DNA from 2 places in the Streptomyces sp. NPDC005784 genome. Region 2 is predicted to be linked to the other one. Evidence: predicted binding sites of a transcription regulator. Region 2 holds the regulator's gene; the other holds the start of a gene.
The links. The regulator HrcA, encoded in region 2, represses chaperone genes, less so after heat shock. The targets are predictions, from matches to a motif close to TTNGCACTCNGNNNNNCNGAGTGCNAA.
Positions count from the first base shown of each region.

Region 1 (8,760 bases), on a different contig from region 2:
CGCATGCTGATCCGCCGCGGCTTCACCGCGCTGGGCCGCGCCAACGCCGTCGCCACCGGCAGCCCGGGGCCGTACGCCCTCCAGGCCGCCATCGCCGCCTGCCACGCGCAGGCCTACACCTACGAGGACACGGACTGGCGGCAGATCGCCACCCTGTACGGCCTGCTGGCGGCCCGCACGCCCTCTCCGGTCGTCGAGCTGAACCGTGCCGTGGCCGTCTCCATGGCCGACGGGCCAGGCCCCGCCCTGGAGATCGTGGACGCCCTCGCCGGTGAACCCGCCCTGCGCGACTACCACTTGCTGCCCAGCGTGCGCGGTGACCTGCTCGCGCGGCTGGGGCGTACGACGCAGGCGCGGGCGGAGTTCGAGCGGGCGGCCTCGCTGGCGCGGAACGAGCGGGAGCGGGAACTACTGACGGCACGGGCCCGTGAGCTGCGATGTTCGTGAAGTTCCCGTTCGGTAACCCCGTTCCCAACGTGATCACCAAGGGCTTACAGTGGCGCCGCTGCCGTACACGGGAATGACGCTCTCCGTTCACCCCGTAGGCCCCCGTGAGGCGTGGTCCGGCAGCCCATCGCACCTACCTGGGGGGGGTACACCCATGAAAATCTCCACGCGCCGCAGACTCGTGGCGCTCACCGCGGTGACGGCCCTGGCGGCCGGCACCGCGATCGCGCTGGCACCGGGCGCGTCGGCCGACGTCGCCGGGTGGCCGGCGACCGACGGCCGGATCGCCGTGTCCAACGACGGCATCATGTCGGTGGACGTCAACGGCAACGACGAGAAGCGCATCTCGGGCAGCACCGACGACGTGTCGCCTGCCTGGTCGCCCGACGGCAGCCGCGTGGTCTTCGAGATCGCCGGATCGCTGGACACCATCAGCGTGACCGGCAGCAGCAGGACGCACGTCTACGAGGGGGCCGACAGCGGCCCCTCGGCGTCCCATCCGACGTACTGGACCTACGGACGAGCGATCGTCTTCTCCGCGGCCAAGAAGCTCTACTCCGTTCAGGCCGGCGGCGGCACCGCGGTCCGGCTGCTGGCCACCGGCGGCTGCGACCTCGTGCCGAGCGGCGACGCGACCGGCAAGCTGCTGGCCTTCCAGCGCAACGGCACCGGCTGCACCACCACTACGCCGTCGGTCGTGCTCTACAACGCCACCACCAAGACGGAGACCAAGCTCGCCGCGGGCGGCTCGCCCGCCCTCTCGCCCGACGGCACCAAGGTCGCGTTCGTCCGTACCGTCGACGGTCATCGCCAGCTGTTCTCGATCAACACCGACGGCACCGGCGAGCGCCGCCTGACGAACGACACCGGCGACTACGACACCCCCTCGTGGGCGCCCGCGAGCGACCGGCTCGTCGTGCACTTCAACCGGCCCATCAGCGGCGGCCGCCAGGAGAGCAACGTCGTCATGACGATCACCGCGGACGCGGTGACGGAGGGCCAGCCCTTCCCGTGGGGCGGCCGTTCGCCCGCCTGGCAGCCGCTGCGCAAGAACACCGTCGCCCGTGTCTGGGGCGCCGACGTCTACGGCAGCAACGTCGCCGCGTCCCGCTGGACCTGGAACACGGTCGGCAAGAGCGAGCCGGGCCTGATGAACGCCTCGTCCGCCGTGCTGGTCTCCCAGAGCAGCCAGCCGTACGCGCTGACGGCCCCCGCCCTCGCGGGGAAGAAGCACGGCCCGGTCCTGATGACCCCGGGCAGCTCGCTGTCGACGTCCGTCCAGAACGAGCTCAAGCGGACTCTCAAGCCGGGCGCGAGCGTCTACCTCGTCGGCGGTACGTCGATCCTCAGCAGCTCCGTCTCCTCGAAGATCTCCGCGCTCGGCTTCACCCCGAAGCGGCTGGCGGGCACCTCGCGCTACTCGACTTCGGTGGCCGTCGCCAAGTCGATCACCAGCGCGCCGGACTACGTCTTCATCGCGACCGGTACGGACTACCACTCGGCGCTCGCCGCGGCGTCCGCCGCGGGTGCGGACGGGACGAGCGGCAAGGCCGTCGTCGTGCTCAACGAGGGCAACACGCTGACGGCGTCCGTGAAGTCGTACCTCAACAGCCTGGACCCGCGTGACACCTACATGATCCCGGTCGGCGGTACGGCGAAGTACGCGCTGACGCACACGAGGTTCTCCAACTGGCCGTCGTCGTACACCTATTACCCGGTCACGGCGAGCACCAACGCGGGCACCGCGGTCGCCCTCGCGCGCTTCTGGTGGGGCGGTCCGGGCACCGTGGCCCTGGCCTCCACGGACAGTTGGCTCGGTGGCACCTCGGCCGCGGCGGCGATGAACGTGTTCGGCCCGCTGCTGTGGACGGACGTCGCCGGCCTCTCCTCCGAGACCAAGTCCTACCTGGTCAACGGTGCCGCGAACATCAACGACGTGAGTGTCTTCGGCGGCACCGGTTCGGTGTCGGCGGCGGCGCTGAACTCCGCGGGTACGGCGATCAGCGCGAGCAGCAGCCAGTGGACGTACGCGCCGTACTACAACGGCATGGCGCCGATGGCGAGTTCGTACTCCTCGGCCGGATCGGCCGCGGGTGCTCCGGCGGTGCGGACCGGCACGGCGCCGCGGCCCGTCGCCGAGCCTGACCTCGGTGCGCTCAGCGCCCGCCACCAGCAGTAGGCGGCTGTGCGGGTGCCCCCACCAGCATGGTCGGGGCGCCCGCCACCCGGGTCAGGAACACCGTCGCGGACCGGGGGCCCCGCGGCTTCACCTTCCGCCGCAGCTCCTCCGGCTCGACGGCCGACCCGCGCTTCTTCACGGTCAGGACGCCGACCTCCCGCTCCCGGAGCAGCGCCTTCAACTTCTTCATGTTGAAGTGGAGTTGATCGGTGATCTCGTAGGCGGAGGCGTACGGTGTCGGGCGCAGTTCGTCAGCGGTGACGTAGGCGATCGTCTCGTCGACCAACCCGCCGTCCAGATCCTCGGCCACCTCGGCGACGAGGTGTGCGCGGATGACGGCGCCGTCCGGTTCGTACAGATAGCGTCCGACCGCTCGCACCGCCGGATTCGGCAGCCCGCGTCCGCGCAGCTCGCGCGGGCCGGGCAGCAGAGTGGCGCGTACCAGGCCGGGCTCCGTGCCGAACCACAGCACCGCCTCCTTCACGTCGCCGCCGTCCGAGATCCACTCGGCCTCCGCCTCGGCGGGGATCGCCTCGTGCGGGATGCCGGGGGCGATCTTCAGGGCGGCGATCGGAGCCCGCAGGGCCGCCCCGACCGCCCAGGACAGCGGCGGCGAGTACCCCTCCGGGTCGAAGATCCGGCCCCGGCCGCCGCGGCGCGCCGGGTCCACGAAGACCGCGTCGTACGACGAGGTGTCCACCTGCGTCACATCCGTCTCGCGCACCTCGATCAGGTCCGCGAGCCCCAGCGCGTCGGCGTTCGCGCGGGCGGCGGCGGCCGTCAGCGGATCGCGGTCGACGGCGAGTACACGGATTCCGGCGCGGGCCAGCGCGATGGCGTCGCCGCCGATGCCGCAGCAGAGGTCGGCGACGGAGCGGACCCCCAGCGCGCGCAGCCGCTCGGCGCGGTGTGCCGCCACGGTCGTCCGGGTGGACTGCTCGACCCCGTTCGGGGTGAAGAACATCCGTCCGGCGTCCTCGACCCCGAATTTCGCCACCGCCCGCTGCCGCAGCCGTGCCTGTCCGAGGGCCGCCGAGACCAGTTCGGCGGGGTGCTCGCGGCGCAGCCGGGTGGCGACGGCCAGTTCCTGTGCCGGTTCGGTGGCGCGGACCTCGTCGAGCAGGGCGCGGCCCTCGGCGGTGAGGAGGGGGGCGAAGGAGGCGTCGTTCACCCGGCCATTGTGGGCCAGTCGGTGGACGGTGTGCTTCCGGCGGCGGTGTCGGGGCCTTCGCGGGGGCGGTGACCTGGGAGGATCCGGCTCCATGCGACCCGTACGACAAAATGATAAAAACGGCGCAAACGGGGCCGGTGCGTGCTGGGGAGTCGGCGTGCTCGCCCTCGCCCTCCTCGTCTCCGGCTGTGCCGAGAACGGCTCCGGCGCAGGCGCCGACGGAGCCAAGCCGGTCCACGGCCCGCAGGTCGGGCTCCAGGCGCCCCCCGTCCGTGCCCTAGCCGCGTACGCCTCCCGGCTCCGCATGGCGCAGGCCCGGCGCGCCGCCGTCGCCAGGCGCTGGGGGTTGGCCGAGGTGCCGCTGACACCCCCGGCACCGCCCGCCGGTAAGCCGGTCATCGAGCCCCGCAAGGGGTTCGAGGTGGACGACCAGGAGGAGCTGGGACTGCCGCCGGTCTTCACGACCGTCCCCACCAAGGACAAGGTCGTCTTCCTCACCGTCGACGACGGCGAGGAGAAGGACCCCGCGTTCCTGCGGATGATGAGCGACCTGAAGATCCCGTACACCGCCTTCCTCAGCGACTACCTCGTCGAGGACGACTACGGGTACTTCCGGAGGATGCGCGATCGCGGCATCACGCTCAACAACCACACGCTGCACCACCTCTATCTGCCCGCCCTGTCCTACGAGCGGCAGAAGCACGAGATCTGCGGCGTGCAGGACGTGATGGAGAAGGAGTTCGGCAGGCGCCCGACCGTCTTCCGCCCGCCGTACGGCAACTACGACCAGGACACCCTGCGCGCCGCCAGGTCCTGCGGCATCAAGTACGCGCCCATCTGGGACGAGGAAGTCTTCGTCGACCACTGGGAGTACCGCGAGGAGGACCAGGACCTGCACCCCGGCGACATCGTCCTCACCCACTTCAGGGGCCGCGAGGACTGGAAGGGCACCATGCCCGACATGGTCCGTCGCTTCCTGAAGACGGTCACGGCCAAGGGGTACGCGGTCGCGCGCCTGGAGGACTACCTGTGAGGGTGCGGGCACGGGTGCGGGTGCCGGTCGCCGCCCTGCTCGTGGCGGTGCTGCTCAGCGGCTGCGCGCAGTCCGTCGACCCCATCGAGCGGCTCGGCAAGAAGGCGGCCCAGCGGGTGCGTCCGCAGGAGTCGGCGTACCGCCGCTGGGGTCTGGCCACCCCGCTCGCCCCGGCGCCGAAAGTACCCGCCCGGACCGCCGCGCGCACCGCGGGTCCGGGACTTCCGCCCGTCGTGGACCATGTGCGCACCCGCGACAAGGTGGTCTTCCTGACGTACGACGACGGGGCGGAGCGCGATCCGCGGTTCGTCGACATGGTCCGCGAACTGCGGCTGCCGGTCAGTGTGTTCCTCACGGACAGTGTCGTCGGGCCGGGGTACGGGCACTTCGCACGGCTGCGCGCGGTCGGCGCGAGCGTCCAGAACCACACCCTCGACCACGCCTCCCTGCGCGGTCTGCCCTACGCCGGCCAGCGCGCCGAGATCTGCGGACAGCAGGACAAGCTCAGGCGGCGCTTCGGTATCCGGCCCCGGCTGCTGCGGCCTCCCTACGGCCGGTACGACGAGACCACCCGGCGGGCCGCCGCCGACTGCGGGGTCGCCGCGATCGTCCTGGGCCGGGCGGCCGACGCGCACAGGCTCCGGCCGGGTGACATCCTCGCCGGCTTCGGCGAACCGAATCTCACGGACGCCACGCTCCGGCTGCTCCGCCGGATCCAGCGGGAGGGCTTCACTCCGGCGCGGCTGGAGAACTACCTCTAGTCGGCGGGAGAAGCTCCTCCAGGGGGCCGCCGTTCGGCGCGGCCGGAGAGCTACCTCCAGCGGGCCGCCGTTCGGCGGGATCCGACGCCGTTCGGGCTGCGCCACGCCGACGCCTTTGGCACTCCGCTTGACCGAGTGCTAATCGCAGTCATAGTCTCAGGTCTGGCACTCCCCCCTGGAGAGTGCCAATAGCGACAGGCAGATCCGGCACCCGCGACGACGGATCCACCTGGTCGCCACCTCAGACAGTTAACCCCGTGAGATCTCCGAAGGGGGAGGTCGGATCGTGACGACCACCAGCTCCAAGGTTGCCATCAAGCCGCTCGAGGACCGCATTGTGGTCCAGCCGCTCGACGCCGAGCAGACCACGGCCTCTGGCCTGGTCATCCCGGACACCGCCAAGGAGAAGCCCCAGGAGGGCGTCGTCCTTGCCGTGGGTCCGGGTCGCTTCGAGGACGGTAACCGTCTTCCGCTCGACGTCACCGTCGGCGACGTCGTGCTGTACAGCAAGTACGGCGGCACCGAGGTGAAGTACAACGGCGAGGAGTACCTCGTCCTCTCGGCTCGCGACGTGCTCGCGATCATCGAGAAGTAATTCACCCGGTAAGGGCGTTCGGGGTCATTCCCCGGACAACCCCGCACCAAGCATTGCAGTGAACTGCGCCCCTGGCCCCCGCTACCTTTGATGAACCGGGCGCTGGGGGCGCCGTTCGTTTCTCCCAAGTTTTCCGAGAGGGCTGAACCGCTCCCATGGCGAAGATCCTGAAGTTCGACGAGGACGCCCGTCGCGCCCTTGAGCGCGGCGTCAACAAGCTTGCCGACACGGTGAAGGTGACGATCGGCCCCAAGGGCCGCAACGTCGTCATCGACAAGAAGTTCGGCGCCCCCACCATCACCAACGACGGTGTCACCATCGCCCGCGAGGTCGAGCTCGACGACCCGTTCGAGAACCTCGGCGCGCAGCTGGTGAAGGAGGTGGCGACCAAGACCAACGACATCGCGGGTGACGGTACGACCACCGCCACCGTGCTGGCCCAGGCGCTCGTCCGCGAGGGCCTGCGCAACGTCGCCGCCGGCGCGTCGCCCGCCCTCCTGAAGAAGGGCATCGACGCCGCGGTCAAGGCCGTCTCCGAGGAGCTCCTCGCGACGGCCCGCCCGATCGACGACAAGTCCGACATCGCCGCCGTGGCCGGGCTCTCCGCCCAGGACAGCCAGGTCGGCGAGCTCATCGCCGAGGCGATGGACAAGGTCGGCAAGGACGGTGTCATCACCGTCGAGGAGTCCAACACCTTCGGTCTGGAGCTGGACTTCACCGAGGGCATGGCCTTCGACAAGGGCTACCTGTCCCCGTACATGGTGTCCGACCAGGAGCGTATGGAGGCCGTCCTCGACGACCCGTACATCCTCATCCACCAGGGCAAGATCAGCTCCATCCAGGACCTGCTGCCGCTGCTGGAGAAGGTCATCCAGTCGAACGCCTCCAAGCCGCTGCTGATCATCGCCGAGGACGTCGAGGGCGAGGCCCTGTCGACCCTGGTCGTGAACAAGATCCGCGGCACGTTCAACGCCGTCGCCGTGAAGGCCCCCGGCTTCGGTGACCGCCGCAAGGCCATGCTCGGCGACATCGCCACCCTCACCGGTGGTCAGGTCATCGCCGAGGAGGTCGGCCTCAAGCTCGACCAGGTCGGCCTGGACGTGCTGGGCAGCGCCCGCCGCGTGACCGTCACCAAGGACGACACCACCATCGTCGACGGTGGCGGCAGCTCCGACGAGGTCCTCGGCCGCGTCAACCAGATCAAGGCCGAGATCGAGAACACCGACTCCGACTGGGACCGCGAGAAGCTCCAGGAGCGCCTCGCGAAGCTGGCCGGCGGCGTGTGCGTGATCAAGGTCGGCGCCGCCACCGAGGTGGAGCTCAAGGAGAAGAAGCACCGTCTGGAGGACGCCATCTCCGCGACCCGCGCCGCGGTCGAGGAGGGCATCGTCTCCGGTGGTGGCTCCGCGCTCGTCCACGCCGTGAAGATCCTCGAGGGCAACCTCGGCAAGACCGGCGACGAGGCCACGGGTGTCGCGGTCGTCCGCAAGGCCGCCGTCGAGCCGCTGCGCTGGATCGCCGAGAACTCCGGCCTGGAGGGTTACGTCATCACCGCCAAGGTCGCCGAGCTCGACAAGGGCCAGGGCTTCAACGCCGCGACCGGCGAGTACGGCGACCTGGTCAAGGCCGGCGTCATCGACCCGGTCAAGGTAACCCGCTCCGCCCTGGAGAACGCCGCCTCCATCGCCTCCCTGCTCCTCACGACCGAGACCCTGGTCGTCGAGAAGCCGGCCGAGGACGAGGGCGACGCCGGTCACGGCGGCCACGGGCACTCCCACTGACACACACGGAGAGCGCCGCCAGGCCATGAGCCGGCGCTGACGTCCCCCAGCGGGGGTGCCGTCGGCTGAACCGGTCCCGGCGACTTTGCCCCGCCGTTCTGCGGCGGGGCAAAGTGCTGTCAGAAGGTCGGATGCGCATCGGGCGGACAGGCGAAGGCGAGTCGGCCGTTCCCGACGCTCGCGGCGGGCAAAGGCCCGGATCGACCGCGGTACCCGCGCTGGGCGCCGGGCCCTGGCCCGGTCGTGCTTCGGACAGCCCCTCGGCCGTGTCGAACCGGTTCGTCAGTCGCGGCGGATCAGCTCCGGATCGATCCGGCGGCCGGCCAGCGGCAGTGAGCCCGCTGCCGCGGCCACCACCACTCCCGCCACCGCCAAGGACAGCAGGGGGATGCCGGCGACATCCCAGCGGATCGCCCCGCCACCGGTGACCAGGTAGCTGGACTCGGCGAGTTTCCCGGTGACGGCCGCCAGGGCGAGACCGAGACCGAGCGGCAGTACCACCTGGAGGCACTGCACGGCCCGCATGGTCCGTGTCCGGGCACCGATCAGTGTGATGGCGGTGACCTGCGCCCGGCGTTCGACCGCGCGGTCGGTCACGGACACCAGGAACGCGGCCACGCCGATGACCAACCCCATGATCATGCCTAGGGCCAGCAGGGTTTCGACGACCGATATTTGTTCGAGTCCCTGGACGTTCAGTCCGACCAGCTCCACCTCGGCGATCGGGGCGATCGCCCCGATGCCGTCGAGGACCTTGCGGACCTGGCCAGGCTCCGAGCTGCTGGTGAGCACG
Region 1 is NZ_JBIAIQ010000004.1:444,687-453,446, reverse strand. It holds gene ACFYR3_RS09850 (RNA polymerase sigma factor) at 1-447, shown strand, start outside; gene ACFYR3_RS09845 (cell wall-binding repeat-containing protein) at 602-2,626, shown strand; gene ACFYR3_RS09840 (methyltransferase domain-containing protein) at 2,604-3,797, opposite strand; gene ACFYR3_RS09835 (polysaccharide deacetylase family protein) at 3,889-4,830, shown strand; gene ACFYR3_RS09830 (polysaccharide deacetylase family protein) at 4,827-5,591, shown strand; gene groES (co-chaperone GroES) at 5,878-6,186, shown strand; gene groL (chaperonin GroEL) at 6,342-7,967, shown strand; gene ACFYR3_RS09815 (ABC transporter permease) at 8,250-8,760, opposite strand, start outside.
Region 1: groES (co-chaperone GroES) is a predicted target of HrcA. The motif match lies at 5,707-5,733, and genes of this name have one in related genera.

Region 2 (8,760 bases):
TCCAGTTCGGTCTTCGGGTCCGGGTCGTCCGGAGTGGCGCGGGAGGAGCCGAGCACGCCCCGTACCGGATGGCGCAGCCACAGCAGCCCGTCCTTGGCGGCGCGCAGCGTCGAGTAGCGGGCGGCCTCGACGGGGAAGGGCACGATCCGGTCGGCGAGTCCGTCCAGGTCGATACGGGTGCTGGGGGTGCCCTCGCTGTCGGGTGTCTCGTCCTTGTCGGGGGCCTCGAAGGGCCTGCCGTGGCGCTGCGGTCCGAAGGGGGACGGGGTCGTCGCGGCCAGGGTGATCAGATACGGCCGGGAGCCGCCGACGAACGCCAGGTCGAAGACGTGCTCGTCGTAGACGGGGTCGAAGGCGCGTGCCGACAGGAAGGCGAGGTGCTTGCCGTCGAGGGTGAACGCCGGTGCGTAGTCCCGGAAGCGCAGCGGGGTCGCCTCGGTCACCGACAGGTCGGTGGTGTTGGCGAGCTTGAGCTGGCGCAGCGGGCGCGGCCCGGGGTGCGACCAGGCGAGCCACGCCGAGTCGGGCGAGAAGACGAGGCCGGTGACGTCGCCGTCGTCGCTGCGGTCGACCTCGCGGACCTCGCCGCTCTCGCGCTCGACGAGCAGCACGCGCCCGTCGTGCGAGGCGACGGCGGCGCGGCTTCCGTCGGGTGCCATGGCGAGGCCGAGGACCCGGCCGAGGGCGCCGGCGGCGAGCCGTCGCGGGGTGGCTCCGGGGGCGACGCCGGTGGCGGGGGCGAATTCGAGGGCGTCGTCGCCCTCCGCGTCGGTCACCCACACCACGTGTTCCTCGCCCTCGGCGCGGAAGGTGCGGGGCAGCCGGGCGCGGACGCCCTGCTCGGCGGCGAGCGCGCGGGCCGGTCCGGAGCGGTGGGTGACCCAGTGGACGGCGCCGCGCACGGAGATGGCGCTGCCGCGTCCGGTGTGGTCGGGAGCGGCGGCGGAGAACCAGCGCGAGGCGCTCACGGGGTGCGGCTGCTGGTCGACGCGCTGGCCGCCGAGCCGGATGTCCAGCCGGCGCGGGGCGGCGCCGTCGAGGTCGTCGAGGAGCCACAGTTCACCGGCGGAGGAGTACACCACGCGGGTGCCGTCGGTGGCCGCGTGGCGGGCGTAGAAGGATCCCCCACTCTCGGCTTCGCTCGAGCGGGAGGTGCCCCCATGGGGGGTGTGGCGCCGCAGGTCGGTTCCGTCGGCGAGGGAGGAGTACAGGGCCCCGACGTCCTCGTGGTCCGACAGGAAGGCGATCCGTTCGCCCACCCAGAAGGGGTATTCGAGGTTCCCGTCGATGTCCTCGTGCAGCCGGACGAACTCGCCGTCGCCGTCCCGGTCGATCCACAGCTTGCCCGCCGTGCCGCCCCGGTAGCGCTTCCACCAGGCGGCCTCGCGCCCCATCGGGGCGGACAGCAGGACGACGCCGGGCGTGCCGTGGGCGACATCGCCGACGGGGCCGTACGGCAGGGTCGTCGCGGGGCCGCCGTCGAGCGGGACGGACCGTGCCCAGGTGCGGCGCAGGCTGGCCTGGCCCTGGGTACTGAGGGCGAGTACCTGTCCGTCGGGGGTCCAGCCGCGTACCTGGGTCTTCGAACTGCCCCAGTACGTCAGCCGTTTGGCGGGCCCGCCGGACAGGGAGGCGGTGTGGACCTCGGGGGCTCCGTCACGCGTCGACGTCCAGGCGACGGTCGTGCCGTCCGGGGAGACCCGCGGATGGTTGACCGGTACGTTGTCGGCGCTGACCCGCCAGGCGCGGCCGCCACCGTCGAGGGAGGCGGCCCAGATGTCGTCCTCGGCCGTGAAGACGACCAACTCGCCGTGCAGATGCGGAAACCGGAGATACGCGGAGGGTGCGGACTCAGTCACCCGGTCACCCTATGCAGCGGACGCGCGCCCCGACAGGGGTTTGGATCACTTGATCGGTGTACGGTCCGGCAGGTCACTTGCCCTGTGAGGGCCAGCAGGTGGGGTCGCCCTTGCACCACATGGTCTTCGTCACGGTGACGGTGACGGTGGGGTTGGGCTGCCCGTTCGTGGGGTGGTAGGTGACCGGCGGGGTGGGGCCCGCGGCGTTGCAGTCGCCCAGGCCGTTCACGTGGAACCACTGCTTGCCGCCGACGGTGGCGCGCAGGTCGCCGCGTACGCAGGCGCCGTTGACGGCCCGGGTGACCTTGCCCTTGACGACGATGGCCCGGCCGTCGCTGGTCTGGCCCCGGCAGTCGACGGTCGCCACGGTGTTCTCGGTCGGCGACGGCGACTTCCCGGGCGTGTAGGCCTTGTTGGCATTGCCGTAGCGGGCGGTGCAGGTGAGCCAGCGCACGTCCACGTGCTGTCGTTCGAGTTGCTTGGTCGCCGTCTTATCGGTCGTGTAGGCCACGGTGGCGGTGCTGAGTCCGTCCACCGGCTGGCACGCGGTCACTCCGAACACTCCGGCCGCGCCCAGCCCGACGGCCATCAGTGCCCGCCCGCGCCCCGTCCGGCGCCTGATATGCCTCAAAGCCCCCATGGACGGCAGCGTGCCACCGCACGGCGCGGCGCGGTAGACCGCATGCGGCCATCCGGGGCACAACCACCCGAAGGAGTTGCCCGCCCCCGGGGGTCGGGCGGCGAAGGAGTTCTCCGTCGCCCGCGCGGGCGGGCACGGGCCGCTCGTCAGCCGAGCAGCAACTGCCACTCCTGGAGTTCCACCAGGTTGCCCTCGGGGTCCTTGAGGTGGGCGACTCGCATACGGTCCGTCATGTGCGCCGGGCCGTGCAGCAGGGTCGCGCCGCGCGAGACGACCTGCTCGCAGTAGGTGTCGAGGTCGTCCACCCGCAGCACCACCAGCGACCGGTGTCCGGTCACCACGTCACCGAGCTCCCCCAGGATCTCGGCCATCATCGAGCGGTCCTGGAGGGCGATGCCCGCCGATCCGGCGACGGGACTGAACTTCTCGTACGGGCCCTCGGCCGCGCCCGACTGGGGCCTGAGGCCGAGGACTTCGGAGTAGAAGCGGTAGCAGGCGGCGAAGTCGGAGACGAGCAGCCGTACCTGAGCGAGTTCCATGGATTCCCCGGTGGATGTGCGGGTGATGGTTCGGACCGGCGGGTGGTGGGGTCAGGACCAGCGGCCGGTGCGGGCCAGCAGCAGTGCCGTGGCCACGGTCCCGGCCGTCGAGGTACGCAGCACCGTGCGCCCCAGGTGGAACGTCTTCGCGCCGGCCTCGGTGAAGAGTGCGACCTCTTCGGGGGAGATCCCGCCCTCGGGGCCGACCACCAGGACGATCGCCCCGGAGCCGGGCAGCGCGGCGGTCGCGAACGGCTCGGTGCCGAGTTCGGTGTCCTCGTGGAGTACGGCGGCGAGATCGGCTTTGGCGAGAAGTGCGGCAACCTGCTTGGTCGTCATCGCGTCCGCGACCTCCGGGAAGCGCACCCGGCGGGACTGCTTGCCGGCCTCCCGGGCGGTGGCGCGCCACTTGGCGAGCGCCTTCGGACCCCGGTCGCCCTTCCACTGCGTGATGCAGCGGGAGGCGGCCCAGGGGACGATCGCGTCGACGCCGGTCTCGGTCATGGTCTCGACGGCCAGCTCGCCCCGGTCGCCCTTGGGCAGGGCCTGGACGACCGTGATGTGCGGTTCCTCCGCCTCTTCCTCGGACACCGAGTCCATCCGCACGATCAGCCGGTCCTTGCCCTCGGTGTCGAGGACCACGCAGTCCGCCCAGCGACCGGCCCCGTCGGTGAGTACGACGTCCTCGCCGGCCCGCAGCCGCTTCACGGAGACGGCGTGCCGCCCCTCGGGGCCGTCGAGGACATAGCGTCCTGCGTCGCCCGCCTTGAAGTGCTCGACCAGGAACACCGGTGCCGTCATCGGGCCGCACCCTCTTCCGGGATCTCGTCGGCGGCCGACAACGCTGTCTTGGCGGCCGCGATCTCTGCGTTCAGTACCTCCACCAGCTGCCCGGCGGGCAGGTCGCGCGCCATGCGGTGGCCCTGTCCCGCCCACAGCGCCATGCCCTGCGCGTCGCCCGCCTTGGCGGCCGCCTTGCGCAGCGGCAGGGTGAGGTGATGGATCTCGGGATAGGCGGCGGGGGCGTACGGGCCGTGCTCGCGCATGAAGCGGTTGGCCAGCCCGCGCGCCGGGCGCCCGGAGAAGGCGCGCGTCAGCTCCGTGCGGACGAAGAGGGGGTCGGTCAGCGCCTGTTTGTGCACGGCGCTCGCGCCGGACTCGGGGGTGGCGAGGAAGGCGGTGCCCAGCTGGGCCGCGTCCGCGCCCTCGGCGAGGACTGCGGCGATCTGGCTGCCGCGCATGATGCCGCCGGCCGCGACGACCGGGATCCGCACGGTCTCGCGGACCTGGGCGACCAGGGAGAGCAGACCGACGCCCGTGCCGTCCGTCTCCGGGTTGTCGCGGTGGGTGCCCTGGTGTCCGCCGGCCTCGATGCCCTGCACGATGACCGCGTCGGCGCCGGCCCGCTGCACGTTGCGGGCCTCCTCGGCGGTGGTGGCGGTGACCAGGGTGAGGGTGCCGGCGCGGCGCAGCGAGTCCAGCACGTCCTTGCTCGGGATGCCGAAGTGGAAGGAGACCGCCGCCACCGGGTTGTCGAGGAGGACGGCGAGCTTGGCGTCGTAGCCGTCGTCGCGGCCGCTGTCCGGATCGCCGAGCTCGGTCTCGTACCAGGCGGCCTCACCCGCGAGCTGGTGGGCGTACACCTCGACCGCGGCGGCATCCGCGTACTCCGGCTGCGGCATGAACAGGTTGACGCCGAAGGGACGGCCGGTCAGCCCGCGCAGCTGCTTGATCTCCTGGTACATGCCGTCGGCGGTCTTGTACCCGGCGGCGAGGAATCCGAGCCCGCCGGCCTCGGACACGGCGGCCGCGAGCTGGGGGACGGAGACGCCGCCCGCCATGGGGGCCTGCACGATCGGGTGAGGGAAGAGATCGGTCAGCGCGGAGGACATGACGGCATGTTGTCACGTCCCCAGGACAAGTCCGAATCCGGCCGTCCGCCCGGGATGGGGCGCCGGAGTGGTCGGGCGCGGGGTGGCACGGCCACCCCGCGTCCGGCCTGGGTCAGCGGCCGTTGAAGGCGTCCTTCAGCCGGGAGAAGAGCCCCTGCTGGCCGGGCTGGAACTGACCGGTGGGCCGCTCCTCGCCGCGCAGTATGGCGAGCTCGCGCAGCACCCGCTCCTGCTCCGCGTCGAGCTTGGTCGGCGTGGTGACCTCGACGTGCACGACGAGGTCACCACGGCCGCCACCGCGCAGGTGGGTGACACCCCGGCCGTGCAACGGGATCGACTGGCCGGACTGTGTGCCCGGACGGATGTCGACCTCCTCCATGCCGTCGAGCGTCTCCAGTGGCACCTTGGTGCCGAGGGACGCCGCCGTCATCGGGAGGGTGACCGTGCAGTGCAGGTCGTCGCCGCGCCGCTGGAAGGTCGAGTGCGGCAGCTCGTGGATCTCGACGTACAGGTCGCCGGCGGGGCCGCCGCCGGGGCCGACCTCGCCCTCGCCCGCGAGCTGGATCCGCGTGCCGTTGTCGACACCGGCCGGGATCTTGACCGTGAGGGTGCGACGGGACCGGACCCGGCCGTCGCCCGCGCACTCGTGGCACGGGGTCGGGACCACGGTGCCGAAGCCCTGGCACTGCGGACACGGCCGTGAGGTCATGACCTGGCCGAGGAACGACCGCGTCACCTGGGACACCTCGCCGCGACCGCGGCACATGTCACAGGTCTGCGCGGAGGTCCCGGGCGCTGCGCCTTCGCCGTTGCAGGTGGCGCAGACGACGGCCGTGTCGACCTGGATGTCCTTCGTGGTGCCGAAGGCCGCCTCGTCGAGCTCGATCTCCAGCCGGATCATGGCGTCCTGGCCCCGGCGGGTGCGCGAGCGCGGTCCGCGCTGCGACGCCGTGCCGAAGAAGGCGTCCATGATGTCCGAGAAGTTCCCGAAGCCACCCGCGCCGAAGCCGCCGGCGCCACCGCCGCCCTGCTGGGACAGCGGGTCGCCACCGAGGTCGTAGACCTGCTTCTTCTGCGGGTCCGACAACACCTCGTACGCGGCGTTGATCTCTTTGAACCGCTCCTGCGTCTTCGGATCGGGATTGACGTCCGGGTGCAGCTCGCGAGCGAGCCTCCGGAACGCCTTCTTGATCTCGTCCTGGGACGCGTCGCGGCGCACGCCGAGTACGGCGTAGTAGTCCGTGGCCACTTAAGACTCCGCCAGGATCTGTCCGACGTACCGTGCCACCGCTCGTACCGCTCCCATCGTTCCTGGGTAATCCATGCGGGTCGGGCCGACCACGCCGAGTTTGGCTACTGCCTCGCCGCCCGAACCGTAGCCGACCGAGACCACGGACGTGGAGTTGAGTCCCTCATACGCGTTCTCGTGCCCGATTCGCACGGTCATGCTCGAATCCCCGGCCTCTCCAAGCAACTTGAGGAGCACTACCTGCTCCTCCAGTGCTTCGAGCACCGGCCGGATGGTGAGAGGGAAGTCATGTCCGAATCGCGTGAGATTGGCGGTACCGCCGATCATCAGCCGCTCCTCGGTCTCCTCGACGAGTGTCTCCAGCAGTGTGGAGAGCACCGTCGAGACCGTACCCCGGTCCTCCGACTCGAAGGCGTCCGGGAGGTCCTGGACGAGCTGCGGGACGTCCGCGAAGGGGCGGCCCGCGACCCGGCTGTTGAGCCGGGCCCGCAGATCCGCCAGTGACGTCTCACCGAACGGTGCCGGACTGTTGATCATGCGCTGCTCGACCCGGCCGGTGTCCGTGATCAGCACGAGCATCACCCGCGCGGGGGCGAGTGACAGCAGCTCCACATGGCGCACGGTCGAGCGGGTCAGCGAGGGGTACTGCACGACCGCGACCTGCCGGGTGAGCTGCGCGAGCAGCCGCACGGTCCGGCCGACGACGTCGTCGAGGTCGACGGCGCCGTCCAGGAAGTTCTGGATGGCCCGTCGCTCGGGCGCGGTCATCGGCTTGACGCCGGCGAGCTTGTCGACGAAGAGCCGGTATCCCTTGTCCGTGGGGATGCGCCCGGCGCTCGTGTGCGGCTGGGCGATGTAGCCCTCGTCCTCCAGGGCGGCCATGTCGTTGCGGACGGTCGCGGGCGAGACGCCCAGCCGGTGCCGCTCGGTGAGCGCCTTGGAACCGACCGGTTCCTCGGTGCCGACATAGTCCTGGACGATGGCGCGGAGCACCTCGAGCCTGCGTTCACTGAGCATCGCGCACACCTCCAGAAGTCGACTCGGTGGTCTTCGTGGCCTTCGTGGCTTTCGTCTGGCACTCGGCACACGGGAGTGCCAGCGTTCCCCGGCCCAGTGTACGGCGGTGAGGCACGACCCCGGCAAGGGCGGGCCTGCGATGTCGTGCACGGCACCCGGTCACCGTTAGCGTCGCCGCATGAGGCTGACTTGGGAAGAGCTGGGGTGGGAAAGGGTGGCGCCCCGGGTCGGGCGGCGGCGACTTCCGGACTGGGACTGCACGGTCGGGCTCGTCGTCGGCGAGGGCGCGGCGCTGATGATCGACGCGGGATCGAGCCTCGCGGAGGGCGCGCGGTTGCGCCGGGAGGCGCAGACTCTGACCGGGCACCGTGTGACCCATCTCGCGCTCACCCACCCGCATTTCGACCATGTCTTCGGCGCCGCGGCGTTCGCGGGCACGGAGATCCTCGTCGCGGGCGGCTCGGCCGAGGTGTACGAGAACGGTCGCGGGGAGCTGTGCGCGGACGCGGTGCGCAACGGTCTCGACCCGCGGGCGGCGGAGGAGGCGGCCGACACCCTCGTGCGTCCCCGGCGGCCCGTGTCGGGTACGTCGATCGTGGACCTGGACGGCGGCATCGAGGTCCGGCTGGTGCGGACGGGTGAGGGCCACACCGCCCACGACCTCGTGGTCGTCGTGCCGGGAGACCCGGCGGTGGTGTTCTGCGGCGACCTGGTCGAGGAGTCCGGCGAGCCGCAGGCGGGCCCCGACGCCGTGCCTTCACGCTGGCCCGCGGCCCTCGACCGGCTGCTCGGCCTCGGCGGCGAGGACGCGCTGTACGTGCCCGGTCACGGGGCGGTCGTGGACGCCGGGTTCGTACGCGCCCAGCGGGACGCCCTGGCCGCGCGTTTCGGCGCGGCGGGTTCCAGCGCAACGGGTTCCAGCGCGACGGGTTCCGGCACGGCGGGTTCCGGCGCGGCGGGTTCCGGCGTGTCGCGGTGATCACCGCCGGGTTTCTCCTATCGTCATCCGAATGCGCCAGTACTCTCCGGACCTGACCCCGCCGTGGAAGAAGCCCGAGCACGTGCCCGAGGTCCCGGCGGACCCGGGTCTGGTGGTCGAGGAGCCCGGCACCGGCTTCTGCGGCGCGGTGATCCGCTGCGAGGCGGGCACGGTGACCCTGGAGGACCGCTTCGGCAAGCACCGGGTGTTCCCGCTGGAGCCGCGCGGCTTCCTCCTGGAGGGCAGGGCGGTGACGCTGGTGCGCCCGACGGCCGCGGCGCCCGTACGCCCCAGCCGTACGGCGTCCGGCTCGGTGGCGGTGCCCGGCGCCCGCGCCCGGGTGGCGCGGGCCGGACGCATCTACGTCGAGGGCCGCCACGACGCCGAACTGGTCGAGCGGGTCTGGGGCGACGATCTGCGCATCGAGGGCGTCGTGGTGGAGTACCTGGAGGGCGTCGACGACCTCCCTGCGATCGTCGCCGCGTTCGACCCGGGCCCGGACGCCCGGCTCGGCGTCCTCGTCGACCACCTGGTCCAGGGTTCGAAGGAGTCCCGGATCGCCGAGGCGGTCACGAGCGAGCACGC
Region 2 is NZ_JBIAIQ010000006.1:266,521-275,280, forward strand. It holds gene ACFYR3_RS13650 (S41 family peptidase) at 1-1,859, opposite strand, end outside; gene ACFYR3_RS13655 (hypothetical protein) at 1,933-2,499, opposite strand; gene ACFYR3_RS13660 (VOC family protein) at 2,646-3,038, opposite strand; gene ACFYR3_RS13665 (16S rRNA (uracil(1498)-N(3))-methyltransferase) at 3,090-3,839, opposite strand; gene ACFYR3_RS13670 (nitronate monooxygenase) at 3,836-4,930, opposite strand; gene dnaJ (molecular chaperone DnaJ) at 5,043-6,179, opposite strand; gene hrcA (heat-inducible transcriptional repressor HrcA) at 6,180-7,196, opposite strand; gene ACFYR3_RS13685 (MBL fold metallo-hydrolase) at 7,375-8,175, shown strand; gene ACFYR3_RS13690 (DUF3097 domain-containing protein) at 8,207-8,760, shown strand, end outside.